DNA from 2 places in the Paenibacillus sp. FSL F4-0243 genome. Region 1 is predicted to be linked to the other one. Evidence: riboswitches for the same ligand, from Rfam matches in the RefSeq annotation. Region 1 holds a riboswitch; the other holds the start of a gene.
The links. A riboswitch is a leader RNA that binds a small molecule or an ion and turns the genes downstream of it on or off. The one in region 1 is predicted to bind preQ1.

Region 1 (6,689 bases):
TGTTACAGGTATGGAGCCTTTCCATGACCGTCCGATTGACCGCTTATCTGGAGGACAACGTCAGCGTGCTTGGATCGCTATGGCATTGGCGCAAGAAACTGACATTCTATTCCTGGACGAACCAACAACATTTCTAGATATGGCTCACCAGCTTGAAGTTCTACAGCTTCTGCAAAAGCTGAATGAGGAAGAAGGCCGTACCATTATCATGGTCGTGCATGATTTGAATCATGCTACTCGCTATGCACAGCATATGGTAGCTATTAAATCCGGTACTGTGGTTAGTGAAGGCTCACCTACTGAAGTTATGACACCAGATGTACTGCGTGAGGTGTTTGGAATTGAGGCAGATATTGTTCCAGATCCACGTACAGGTGTGCCTCTGTGTCTTCCTTACGAGCTTGCGGCCTACAAAGCCGTATAATTATATTGAAATCATACAACGAACAGGCTCCCGTCATTGACAAGGGAGCCTGTTCGTTGTTACAGTTGTGGTTGCCTACAATTCCATGATACTACTACTAAAAATAGATCAAGGACCATCATTTATACATGGTTAAAGGAGCATGAAACATGAATATTGACAAAATTCAAAATGACCTAGAGCAGTTAATGACTGCAGGAATAGTGAAGAGTCATGAGAACTTAAAAGATCACGTATATACTAAAATGGGCGGTAAAGCTGATATTTTGGCAGCCCCAGCTACTTATGATGAAATTCAAAAGATCGTTACATATGCGGAACAGAATGGGATCACCCTTACGGTACTTGGGAACGGCTCCAACGTGATTATCCGTGATGGAGGTGTGCGTGGAATAGTTCTGCAAACGGCAGGACTAACGGATGTGGGGATTCGAGACAATCTCTTATATGCGGAGTGCGGCGCTAAGATTATTGATGTTTCCAGATATGCGCTGGATATGGAGCTTACGGGTCTTGAGTTCGCCTGTGGCATTCCAGGAACGGTTGGTGGAGCGCTTTACATGAACGCAGGTGCTTATGGCGGAGAAGTTAAAGATGTATTGCACAGTGCGCTGGCTATAACTAAGAGCGGGCAATTGGTGACTCTGCAAGGGGATGAACTGCAATGGGGTTACAGAAAAAGCGTGTTCGCAAGCGGTGAATACATCGTGCTTGAGGCGAAATTTGCTATGACTTCCGGAGATGCATTATCCATCAAGGCGAAAATGGATGAACTTACTTACTTGCGTGAATCCAAGCAGCCGCTTGAGTATCCCTCCTGTGGGAGTGTCTTTAAACGTCCTCCAGGTCGGTTTGCAGGTCAGTTAATTCAAGAGAGTGGCTTACAGGGAACAAGAATCGGTGGTGCTGAGGTATCCAAGAAGCATGCAGGGTTTATTGTAAATGCAGATAATGCAACAGCCAGCGATTACATTGGGCTAATTCACCATGTAAGAGCGACTGTGAAGGATAAATTCGGAGTGGAGCTTGAAACTGAAGTGGAGATCATTGGAGAAGAGTAACTATTAATTAGAAAGAGCCCACAGATTACTGTGGGCTCTTTTACTGTCATTACATATGGCTTAATCCACTGAAAGGGTATATTTAGCTCTTTCAGTAGTTATTTCCGCCTTGCGATCACTTATGTCCTCAATCCGAAGCCCGTCAATAGCTAAGTCATAGGTGGAGTGTGGTAGCGATACTAGCTCACCATCGGCGTTTAAAGTGCTGCCAAATCCTTTTAATATTAATGCACTCCCAAGATAATCATCGATAACATCCTCCGCACTCCGAAACTCAACAGCCTCTAGATTAAAATGAATTTTATCCAGATCACGAAGCTCCTTCTTTTCAATTACAATAGTTTCATTCACATGACTGTTAATCCAGTCCATAAGTTTCTGTATACTTTGTTCCATTAGATGATCCCACCCTTACCTCGAAGATTATTATGTTTAAGTTACCCTTTTCTTAGGATTTGAATCCTTATTTTTGCCACATCTGAGCGGATTTGAACAAAGGAAGGTACTAAGGAATAGCGAATGTTACAGAATAGCAACAACAGAGATAATCCTCTACAACCAGAATAAGAATAGAAGAAAGTTAACTATTCTAAAAAGGGGGGAGTGTTATTGATTCAGCTAACTGAGGTCTCAAAATATTATCAGGAGAGGTGTGCAGTTGATCGAATTACTTTCACGGTGGAGAAAGGTGAGGTCTTTGGATTTCTAGGTCCCAATGGTGCAGGGAAGACTACAACGATGCGAATGATGACAGGGCTTCTTCAGTCTACAAGCGGAGAAATTTTAATTAATGGCATGAATATTTCATGTCATAAAAAAGAAATCCATGCTCAAATTGGTGTTGTTTTCGAGCTTCCGAACCTATACATGCGTAGTTCTATTCGAAATAATCTGGAGCTGTTTGCTGATCTGTATAGGGTAGCAGGAAATCGAGTGAATGAAGTCATGGAAACCCTCCAGCTGTTAGATAAGGAAAAAGCTAAAGTAAGCAGCTTATCCAAAGGCTGGAAGCAGCGTGTTCTAATCGCCAGAGCATTATTACATAAGCCTCAAGTGTTGTTTTTAGATGAGCCTACAAGTGGGTTAGATCCAAATTCAGCTTCACTCATACGTAATCACGTCAAGAGAATTCAAGAAGAAGGTACAACCATTGTCTTAACAACGCATGATATGCACGAGGCAGAAGAATTAAGCGATAGAGTGGGCATCATGCACGCTGGTGCCTTGGTGGCACTCGATGAACCGCATAGACTTAAGACCATTTATGGTAAACCAGAAATTGAAGTTATATATCAGCAGGATGGGAAAGTAGTTATGAAATCCTGGCCGATTGCAGAAGAAGCTACTAAAGATCATATCTATCAGTTAATGTCTACGAATCAAATTCTAAGTATGCGCAGTAAAGAAGCTTCGCTGGCAGATGTATTCGCTGCCCTGACGGGAAGTGAGCTAAGTTGAGTTATCAGATATGGAAGCTGTATAAACATGAAAGTAAGGATATACTGCGTAATCCTGCGACTGTAATTCTAATAATTTTGCCTATATTTATGGCTAAAATCATCATCACTGTAGTGGACAAGAGCGGTTTGGACTTCATGCTTCTTTCTACATGGATATTATTTGCGCAAGTGATGGTTGGGATCATGATTACCGGCCCAGGATTAATTGAGGAGAGGGAGAGTAAGACTTATGATGCGCTGTTGATTACTCCGTTAAGCAGAGGCCAGATTATTACTGCAAAAGCTGGATCTGTTCTTGTTTTTTCTTTGTTATCACAGCTGATTGTTTATGTACTAAATCAAGGTTTGACAATGGATTTACTCCCTTCCTTATTGTATATGTTATTGGGTGGAATTATCTTTGTGCAAGTTGGAATTATCATTGGTTTAAAGGTAAGTTCCTCCAAAAATGGTTCAGCCATCAGCTCCGCATTTATGGTCGTTTTTTTCTTAGTAGCTTCCGTGTACGTCGCTCTTCCAGAGTGGACCTATCCGATCTTTGTTATTCTGCCAAGTATTGAAATCGTCCAGAATTTGAACAGTATTCTAAATGGAGAAGGAGTATTGCTCCTAGAAAGCCTGCTTTTGCTCTTGTGGATTGTGGTGCTTTCGCTCTGGATTTGGAAGACGGGCAAAGCGTAGAACTTGTCAGAAGCAAATTACCATGGTATAGTTCAAGACGCAATATGCATGAAGAAGAAGTCTGCACGGATTGTGCAGGAGAGGTTCGCGAACTCCCTCTATAAAAAACTAAGAGTATATTAAATCTTATAAGCGGATGCAGTCCTTAACCCGGACATTGCTTCCGTTTCTTCTTAGTGGAGCAAAGTTTTCGAAATCTCGTTCTTCTTTCCATTACCGGCCAAGGCCGAAGGAAAAGAGAGGGGTTTTTTGTCGTGTCAGAAGGAAGATTGAAAGAGGAAATGCAAGAAGTCACTTTACTTGGTAATCAGGGAACGCAGTACAAGTTTGGTTATGATCCAGCTATTCTTGAGGTGTTTGATAACAAGCATCCAGGGCGTGATTATTTTGTTAAATTCAACTGCCCTGAGTTTACTAGCTTATGTCCTGTTACAGGTCAGCCGGATTTTGCCACACTGTATATTTCGTATATTCCTGAACAGAAAATGGTGGAATCTAAATCATTAAAGCTGTATCTGTTTAGTTTCCGTAACCACGGTGACTTTCATGAGGACTGCGTCAACATTATTATGAATGATCTGATCTCACTGATGGACCCACGATACATTGAGGTATGGGGCAAGTTCACTCCGCGTGGAGGAATATCTATTGATCCTTATTGCAACTATGGAAGACCGGGTACGAAGTATGAGGCGATGGCGGAGCACCGCTTAATGAATCATGACCTCTATCCAGAAAAAGTGGATAACCGCTAATCCCAACAAGTTGATAAGGAGAGATTAAGATGAACAAAAAAGCACTCGTCGTATTTAGCGGCGGACAAGATAGCACCACTTGCCTGGTTTGGGCATTGAAGCAGTTTGAGGAAGTGCAGGTAGTTACCTTTAATTATAATCAGCGTCATGCGGCTGAAATCGAAGTTGCTACAGAAATAGCAGCTAAGTTTAATGTAAAACAGCATATCCTTGATCTTGGGCTGCTTAATCAGCTGGCTCCAAATGCACTAACCCGCCAGGATATTGATATCGTTGCTGGCGAAGGTGATGAGCTTCCTAGTACATTTGTTGATGGACGGAATCTGTTATTTTTATCCTTTTCTGCAATATTAGCTAAACAATTGGGTTACTCCCATATCGTCACTGGTGTCTGCCAAACGGACTTTAGCGGGTATCCGGACTGCCGTGATGTATTTGTGAAATCATTGAATGTTACGCTGAATTTATCTATGGACTATGAGTTTGCGATACACACTCCATTGATGTGGCTGGATAAAAAAGAAACGTGGAAAATGGCCGATGAACTGGGTTATTTTGATTATGTTCGCGAACACACATTGACCTGTTACAACGGTATTATTGGCAGTGGCTGCGGTACTTGTCCAGCCTGTCTGTTGCGTCAGCGTGGTCTTGAGCAATATGAGGCGGAGAGAATGGAGGCCGGATCTTAATGCTTAACGAGGTTTCAGTCTGCAAAATATTTACGTTTGATGCGGCGCATCAATTAATTGGTCACAAAGGGAAATGTAGCAATCTGCATGGACATACTTATAAGCTCGAAGTAGTGCTTAAGGGCAAACCAGAGGCTACGGAAGGCCATTCAGACGAAGGGTTTGTTATTGACTTCAGTGATATCAAGACGACTGTGCAACAAAGCCTTGTAGACCGTCTAGATCACGCTTTTCTCGCTATGGGAAACGAACCTGTGTTAGAGACGTTAACGAATACGGGTTCCAAAGTAGCTTTGTTGTCTTTCCGCACCACAGTTGAAAATATGTCTTCATATATTGCCTACAAGCTTAAGCAAGCAGGGTTGCCTTTGTACTCGGTAAAGCTATGGGAGACTCCAACCTCCTGGGCAGAGGTGCTGGCTGAAGATGTTCCGGATGAAGGGCCATCCTACCGTTTATATGGAGGCTGTGACTGTGAGTAAGATTCCTGTAATTGAAATGTTCGGTCCAACTATTCAAGGCGAAGGTGCGGTAATTGGAGTGAAGACGATGTTTGTCCGCACCTATGGCTGCGATTATCGCTGTGGCTGGTGTGATTCTGCTTTTACTTGGGATGGTACTGCTAAGGATAAGGTTCGAATGATGACCTCGGATGAAATTATGAATGAACTTTTAGCTATAGCTGGAGATAATTTCGACTGTGTTACGATTTCAGGCGGAAATCCTGCTTTGATTGGTGATGGGCTGGGCTCTTTTATTAACCTGCTACATGAGCGAGGGATACAAGCTGCAATAGAAACTCAGGGGAGTAAATGGCAGGATTGGTTCAATGACGTGGATGTGCTGACAATTAGCCCTAAACCCCCAAGCTCAGGAATGACGACGAATTGGGAAATTCTAGATAACATCATGAGTAAAATGGAGAAACTGGGTCGTTCTATGCATAGCTTGAAGGTCGTAGTGTTTGACGATAAGGATTTTGATTATGCAAAAGACATTCACCAGCGATATCCCAATGTGCAGCTCTTTCTGCAGCCTGGGAATGATGATGTCACTGAAGAAGGCGACATTTCTGCTCGACTTTTGGGAAGGCTGGAATGGTTGTTTAATAAAGTAATCGTAGACGCTGATATGAATAGAGTACGTGTCCTTCCACAGCTGCATGCATTGATCTGGCACAATAAGCGTGGCAAGTAAAAAGTATTTAAATGTAACGGGTGTCTGCTCAGCAGATGCCCTTTTTTTATTGATTTAAGCCTTTAAATAGGTAGATAGAATGTCCCATAATCTGGTATGATTTTCATAAAAATTGTAGGAGGTACTAAATGGGAAATTCAACTGCACTATTAATTATCGATGTTCAAGAAGCTATGTTCTCCTATCCTGATCAAAAGCTGTACGATGAAGAGGGTGTAATGGAGAGAATTATTTCCCTTCAGAACAAAGCTAGGGTTGCAGGTACTCCAATAGTTTATATTCAACACACCGAAGATGAGGAATATACAAAAGGTACGCCCACATGGCAGATCAGTCACCGCATCACACCGCAGGAAGGCGAAGTTATTGTGGAGAAGCCTACTTGGGATGCTTTTCACCGAACCGAACTGCAAGAGGAG
Region 2 (6,689 bases), 2.4 Mb from region 1:
TATCGGTGTTAACGGCGACCTTAGTCATGAGGATCTGATTGATTGTAAAGTGCGCCGAGGAACGGATAATATAGCCGTGGGACCTGCGATGAGTCGTGAAGAAGCGATGAATGCTGTGCTTGTAGGTATAAGAATCGCACAAGAAGCGATTGAGAACGGGACAGAGATTTTTATTACAGGTGAAATGGGCATAGGGAATACAACGGCTAGCGCAGCTATTCTGTGTGCTCTAAAAGGAATACCACCTGAAGTAGCCGTTGGAAGAGGAACGGGAATTGATGATGAACGTTTACTACATAAGATTGCAGTTGTGGAACGCGCTTTAAAGGTGAATCAGCCGAATCCGGCAGATCCACTGGATGTATTGTCCAAAGTAGGGGGACTGGAAATCGCCGGTTTGACGGGTCTGATTCTTGGCGCAGCTGCTGCCAGGGTACCTGTCATTTTGGATGGTTTTATTTCGGGTGCGGCAGCTCTTGTGGCGAAGGCGCTTGCGCCAGAATCCATTGCTTATATGATAGGCTCCCATCTATCAGGAGAACAAGGACATAAGCTGATGCTGGAGCGGCTTGGGCTTGAACCGTTGTTTAACCTGGGTCTTCGTTTGGGTGAAGGAACTGGAGGCGTATTGTCCCTTCATTTAATTGAGGCGATATGCCGCATTTTGAGCGAAATGGCCACCTTTGAAAATGCAGGCATCTCTGGAGCTGGGAAACAATGAGTATTCTTGTAACGGGAGGGGCGCGTAGCGGGAAAAGTGGTTTTGCAGAAAAACTGATGTCGTCACTGGCAGATCAGGCCTTCTATGTTGCAACCGGACAAGCGTTTGATGATGAAATGAATGAACGGATTGCACTGCATCAGCAACAGCGCTCGCAAAGCGGATATGCTTGGGAGACGTTAGAGGAGCCTTATGATTTGCCAGATCTTCTTAAGCGTTTATCTGGTGAAAAGGCGGTTCTCGTAGATTGTCTAACGTTGTGGTTATCGAATGTACTGCTAGCCATGGAAGGATTTACGGATAGGCAAGAGTTGATTGAGAGCGAGATTACAAGACTTGAAGACAGTGTACGCACATTTCAAGGAAACCTCATTTTGGTCACTAATGAGGTTGGAGATGGTATTGTTCCGGAGTATGCGCTTGGCCGATTGTACCGTGATCTGGCAGGACGTATGAACGCGCTGCTTGCTCGGCAATGCGAGCAGGTTTTTTTAGTGACTGCGGGCATTCCAATTGAACTCAAGAGCAGGGAGTATCGTTTATGAGGGAGCGCAGGGATGCTGCCGCGGCTGCCTTTCAGTTTTTGTCCCGGTTTCCTGTAAAGAGTGACCCTGGATTTTCTCCTGAGCTGCTGCGCCGAAGTGTGCTGTTCTATCCTGTGGTGGGTGCAGCTATCGGACTGTGCGTAGCTGCTGGGGCAGCTTTGACGGGTTGGATTTTACCGGCTTGGCCAGCAGCTGTTATTACCCTCATCTTATGGGTAGGACTTACTGGCGGCCTGCATCTCGATGGTTGGATGGACAGTGCGGATGGTCTGCTAAGCTACCGACCGAGGGAACGGATCCTGGAGATTATGAAGGACAGCCGTGTGGGTGCGATGGGTGTGCTCGCCTGCGTGCTGCTCTTGCTGTTAAAGGTCTCTTTAGTGGCAGCATTAATCGAAGGCTACGTCTATTACGAGCTGCCACTGCTCTTGCTGCCAGCGATCTGGAGCCGCTGGTATATGGTGCGGGCAATGGTGCGTTATCCCATTGCCCGCGGGAACGAGGGGCTGGCCGCGAGCTTCGCCGGCCTCGCTCCCTCGCATGAGCGGCGCGCGCTGGCGATAGCCGCGCTGCTCTCGCTAGCCGCAGCCGGTGCGCCTCTGGCGCTCGGCGCTGGCTTAGCCGCGTGGCCGCTGCATCTGGCGGCAGCGTTACTGCTGCCGGCTGCGGCCTTGGCCAGCGGCACCGTGGCTGCGCGGCGGATTAGCAGCCGGCTCGGCGGGCTCACCGGCGATGTGTACGGCGCGCTGAATGAACTGCTAGAGGCTGTGCTCCTACTAGTATTAGTGCTGCTCCAGCACAATTTCATGTGAGTCGCTCTTGCGGGTGACGCATAGTAACCAGCTCGCTCAATCTGATTTTATACTCTATTGATGCCTTTGGTTAGCTATTTGGTGGCCCGATTCTTGCTTGTACAGATACTTGCTAACCGTGATGACGTTGTATCATATTTTGCGAATCATTTGATATTTTTAGAGTTCAATAGGAAAGAGGGATGACATGGTTGCTGCCATTCTACTATTTGTAATTGCTGGCCTTGCTGAGATCGGAGGCGGATATTTAGTATGGTTATGGCTAAGAGAATCAAGACCTCTCTGGTACGGTTTGGTAGGTTCTTTGATTCTGATAAGCTATGGCATCATCCCTACGTTGCAGAAGTTTCCGTCCTTCGGAAGAGTGTATGCAGCTTACGGCGGGGTGTTTATCGTGCTCGCTGTGTTATGGGGCTGGCTAGTAGACAAGAAAACACCCGATGTATATGACTGGGTTGGTGCTGTTATTTGTGTGATCGGCGTTTCGGTCATTCTTTGGGCGCCAAGACACTAACAAAACAACCCGTTCAACACTTTCGTGTGAACGGGTTGTTTTTATTTAAGCCTAAGCTTTAGATCTTAAATTGTTGCACAGCTTCCTGAAGCTTCTTAGCCTGCTCATATAGATGCTGCACGGTTACTGCATGTCCTTCAAGCTCTATACGTTGGCGCTCGGAGTTCTCGGATAGTGTGTCCGCACTTTCTTGGGATCTTGAAGTGATTTGTGCGGTTTCCTCGACGGAAGCACTAACTTCTTCTGTACTTGCTGAGATTTGCTGCGTAGCCGCAGATACGGATTGAATATTCTGATTGATGCTTTGGATCAGAATCAGAAGGTGATTGAAGGCATCGCCCGCTTCTGCCACCTTGCCTACCCCGGAGGCTACCTCAGAATTCACATGGTTCATCTCAGTAACGGAGCGATTCATATCTTCCTGAAGTCCGAGTAGGAAATCACGAATCTGCTCATTCGCATTACGGGATTGTTCGGAAAGCTTGCGTACTTCTCCGGCAACCACGGCAAAGCCGCGTCCATGTTCTCCTGCACGTGCTGCTTCGATCGAAGCATTGAGCGACAGCATTTGGATTTGCTTCGTAATTTCAGTAATGCTATGAACGACTTCTCCGATCATTACTGAACGTTCATTCATAACTTGTAATTGCTCCAGCGACTGCAGGGAGGCACGTTCAACATGGCGCATTTGCAGAACGGCACTTTGGGCAATCTCATTACCGCCAATCGCTTCAGCGGAAGCTTCACTGATCTGCTCAGTGACTTCGGTGGCTGCTGAAGCAATATGCTGAATGCCGAAATTGATTTCTTCCATAGCTTTTGAATTATCTAGAGCGCTGCTCGCGATGGTCGTACTACCTTTGCCAATTTCTACAACAGATGTACTAGAGTGGTCTGCCATTTCATTTAAGACCTCAACACGTTCTCTTAAAGAATTGGAATCGGTGACCACAGTATTTGAGGTGACGAGTACATGTCCGATCATTTCTTTTAAGCGCAGGGTCATTGCTTGGAAGCTTCTGGACAGTTGAGCTACCTCATCACTGCCTTTAACCGTTAATTCCTCTGTGAAATCTCCCTCTGCGAGACGGGCACTGTAAGCTGCAAGCTTTGAGATAGGACGAGTAATCCGCATACTCATAAACCAGGCACCAGTTGAGCCTATGATCAGCGTTAGCAGAGTGATCCCGGCACTGGTCCACAGAATACTGTCTGTTTTTTCTTGAATAAAGCTTACATCACTGCTGATTCCGATAACCATCGTACTTCCGGGAATTCCGATATAAGCTGACTTATGTACACCATGCGAGTCCTTGTATGTATCGCTTAGTCCACTCTTTCCTTTAAGAGCTTGCTGCATTGCAGAGGACACCTTAACAATTTCCTCCGGCTTTAATTTTGCATCATGATCTACGGACAGAACCTCAGCTTCCTTGCCTTTTAGATTGAGTAGAAAAATAGTCTCAACCCCATGTTGCTTTCTCTTATCCTGGAAATAAAATTCAAGATTGGTGGCTGCTTGTTCGTTCTTCTTTAGTGCTTGCTGAGCATGCATTGTATTTATATTCTTATATACGTCCTGAGCAGCTGCAGTTAGAATTTGATTAATTTGTGGCATGACATAGCTGTTGAAAATACTGGTGGATATAAAGTAGAAGCTGGTACTTAACAAAAGAGACGTGAGTAATAGAACTACAAATAATAAACGCGTAAATCTGCGACTGATCGACTGCTTGAAACGAAACATATTGTTCTCCCCCTTTTTATGGGCAGCGAAGCCCCATTTCTTTATATCCCTACCGACTGCTAGTGACTGGCAACCTGCAATATATTCCATAGTTATGTAATATATCAACTAAATGGATCGGGAATGAAGTGTTTGATACTATTCTATAGAATTAACCTCTGGATGAATAGTGAAAGTTTTAGTTTATAGAGCATATTTTTCTGAAAAAGATGAATTATTACTGACACTTTTATTTTTAGTTAATAAAAATCGGTATAAATACCCATTTCATAAATTGTTTATTTTTATGGATTGTTTGACGACAGTGTGATAGAGTATTAATGTTTTGTTCCAAAACTTAATGTAAGCCGCGGTTCGTAACCATCCCGCGTAAACAAAACTAGGAGGAGTTTAAGCAATATGTTTAATTTGATGTGGGGAGTTTTATTTGTTATTGTCAATTTTGCTTTTTTTCTACTCTGTTACCGCCTGTTCGGCAAAAGTGGAATGTATGCCTGGGTAGGTATCGCTACTGTAATTGCAAACATTCAGGTAGCTAAGACGATTGCTATGCCATTTGATATCGTGATGACACTCGGAAATACGATGTATGTCACTTTGTATATGACCAGCGATTTGCTTAATGAGAAGTATGGAAGAGCAGAAGCACGTAAAGCGGTTTGGTTTGGCTTCTTCACCTTGCTTATGACGACAGTCATTATGCAAATGGTACTAGTATTTAAGCCGCAAGAGACCGATATTGCTCAGTCTTCTTTGGAGACGATCTTTGGTCTGATGCCTCGACTAGCGTTGGGTAGTCTAACTGCTTACTTCATTAGTCAGTTCCTAGACGTTCGGTTGTACTCCTGGATTCGCAAATATTACAGCACCTCAAGTCAGTTGTGGATTCGTTCCAACGGCAGTACGATGGTTAGCTCCTTTGTGGATACACTAATCTTCTGTACCATTGCATTTGCTGGGTTGTATAACTGGAGTGTGTGGTTTGAAATTTTGCTTACAACGTATCTAGCGAAATTCTTACTAACCGCAGTAAGCACACCTATCTTATATATCGCCCGAACTTTTACTTTTGCTGAAGATGGAATACCATCATCCGCTCATAAGAAGGAATAACCAACAATACAGCCAGCGCGTACCGATCATAATCGATGCGCGCTGTTTGATTTTTTCAGTCGTAAGAGGGCTCAATCGTTCCATATAAATATGTACATAAAATTAATATAAAGCTAAAATAAGCTATCGTAGCCATTCTAATTGTATCCCGAGCGAAGAGAGTGTACATAATCGGTAGTCACAGAAATTACGAATAGGTGTGGTGAAGGATGAATCTAGTAGTTCCTATACTGCGTCATGCAGCAGAACAGCCCGACAGCATTGCCTTAACCCATGACCAAGCAACTCATACCTATGCAACATTAGTGCAAGCGATGCGGAGAATTGCCAATGGTCTACAGCAAAAGGGCCTTAAGCATGACAAAATCGCTATTTTATCTACGAATCGCATTGAATTTGTCGAGGTTTTCTTGGGGGCTATTTATGCAGGCTGTGTTCCCATTCCTTTAGATCCCAAGTGGAGTGCAAATGAACTGCGGGTTATTATAGAGCAGTGCCAGCCGACAATGATTTTTGCCGAGCCGGAAGCTGCAAAGAATTTGGTCTTCAAGGACCAAGCCATCCCAACGCTGACTTTTTCAAATGAACGAACAGGTTCCTATGATCAGTGGTTGAAGGCTCAGAAGCCAGAAGCTGAATTGGATGAGACGAACGAGTTATTATTTATCGGCTTTACTTCAGGCACAACGGGGCTACCCAAAGGATATATGCGTACCCATTTATCGTGGTTAAAGAGCTTTGAGGTATCGAGTGCTGCCTTTGAATTGGACGCTATAAAGGATGTTTTAGCACCGGGTCCGTTTGTGCATTCGCTGTCCTTGTTCGCTGTAATGCAGAGTCTGTATGGTGGAGCAAACTTTCATATCACGCAAAAATTTAGCGCCACACAGGTGTTAGAGCTGTGCAAGCAGATTCCGGGTGTGGTGTTGTTTGTTGTACCGACAATGCTTGAATCCATGATGCAGCAGGCTGTTCCTGGGCAGACGCAGATTGATGCGATTATTAGCTCAGGTGCAAAGTGGTCGGAGTTGTCCAAAAAAAAGGGCATAGAAGTGTTCGCTGGAACGCGTCTCTATGAATCTTATGGTTCCTCAGAAGCGAGTTATATTAGTTATTTGGATGTTCTGGAAGAGCATAATCCGAACTCTGTAGGCAAGCCCTATCCCGGAGTGCAAATTTCCATTCGTGATGAAGAGTTCCGTGAAGTCCATACGGGGGAGATTGGGCAGTTATATGT

Region 2: it holds a riboswitch for preQ1, as region 1 does, so the genes downstream of both, NSS87_RS06610 (queuosine precursor transporter) here and queF (preQ(1) synthase) in region 1, are expected to answer to the same signal.

The regions. Positions count from the first base shown of each region.
Region 1 covers NZ_CP150151.1:3,826,314-3,833,002, reverse strand. The annotation lists gene NSS87_RS16820 (ABC transporter ATP-binding protein) at 1-424, shown strand, start outside; gene murB (UDP-N-acetylmuramate dehydrogenase) at 574-1,485, shown strand; gene NSS87_RS16810 (hypothetical protein) at 1,546-1,881, opposite strand; gene NSS87_RS16805 (ABC transporter ATP-binding protein) at 2,095-2,943, shown strand; gene NSS87_RS16800 (ABC transporter permease) at 2,940-3,626, shown strand; PreQ1 riboswitch class I at 3,701-3,744, shown strand; gene queF (preQ(1) synthase) at 3,908-4,381, shown strand; gene queC (7-cyano-7-deazaguanine synthase QueC) at 4,411-5,073, shown strand; gene NSS87_RS16785 (6-carboxytetrahydropterin synthase) at 5,073-5,555, shown strand; gene queE (7-carboxy-7-deazaguanine synthase QueE) at 5,548-6,270, shown strand; gene NSS87_RS16775 (cysteine hydrolase family protein) at 6,399-6,689, shown strand, end outside.
Region 2 covers NZ_CP150151.1:1,457,764-1,464,452, forward strand. The annotation lists gene cobT (nicotinate-nucleotide--dimethylbenzimidazole phosphoribosyltransferase) at 1-721, shown strand, start outside; gene cobU (bifunctional adenosylcobinamide kinase/adenosylcobinamide-phosphate guanylyltransferase) at 718-1,266, shown strand; gene cobS (adenosylcobinamide-GDP ribazoletransferase) at 1,263-2,078, shown strand; gene NSS87_RS06600 (YnfA family protein) at 2,266-2,592, shown strand; gene NSS87_RS06605 (methyl-accepting chemotaxis protein) at 2,651-4,339, opposite strand; PreQ1 riboswitch class I at 4,683-4,728, shown strand; gene NSS87_RS06610 (queuosine precursor transporter) at 4,739-5,452, shown strand; gene NSS87_RS06615 (AMP-binding protein) at 5,662-6,689, shown strand, end outside.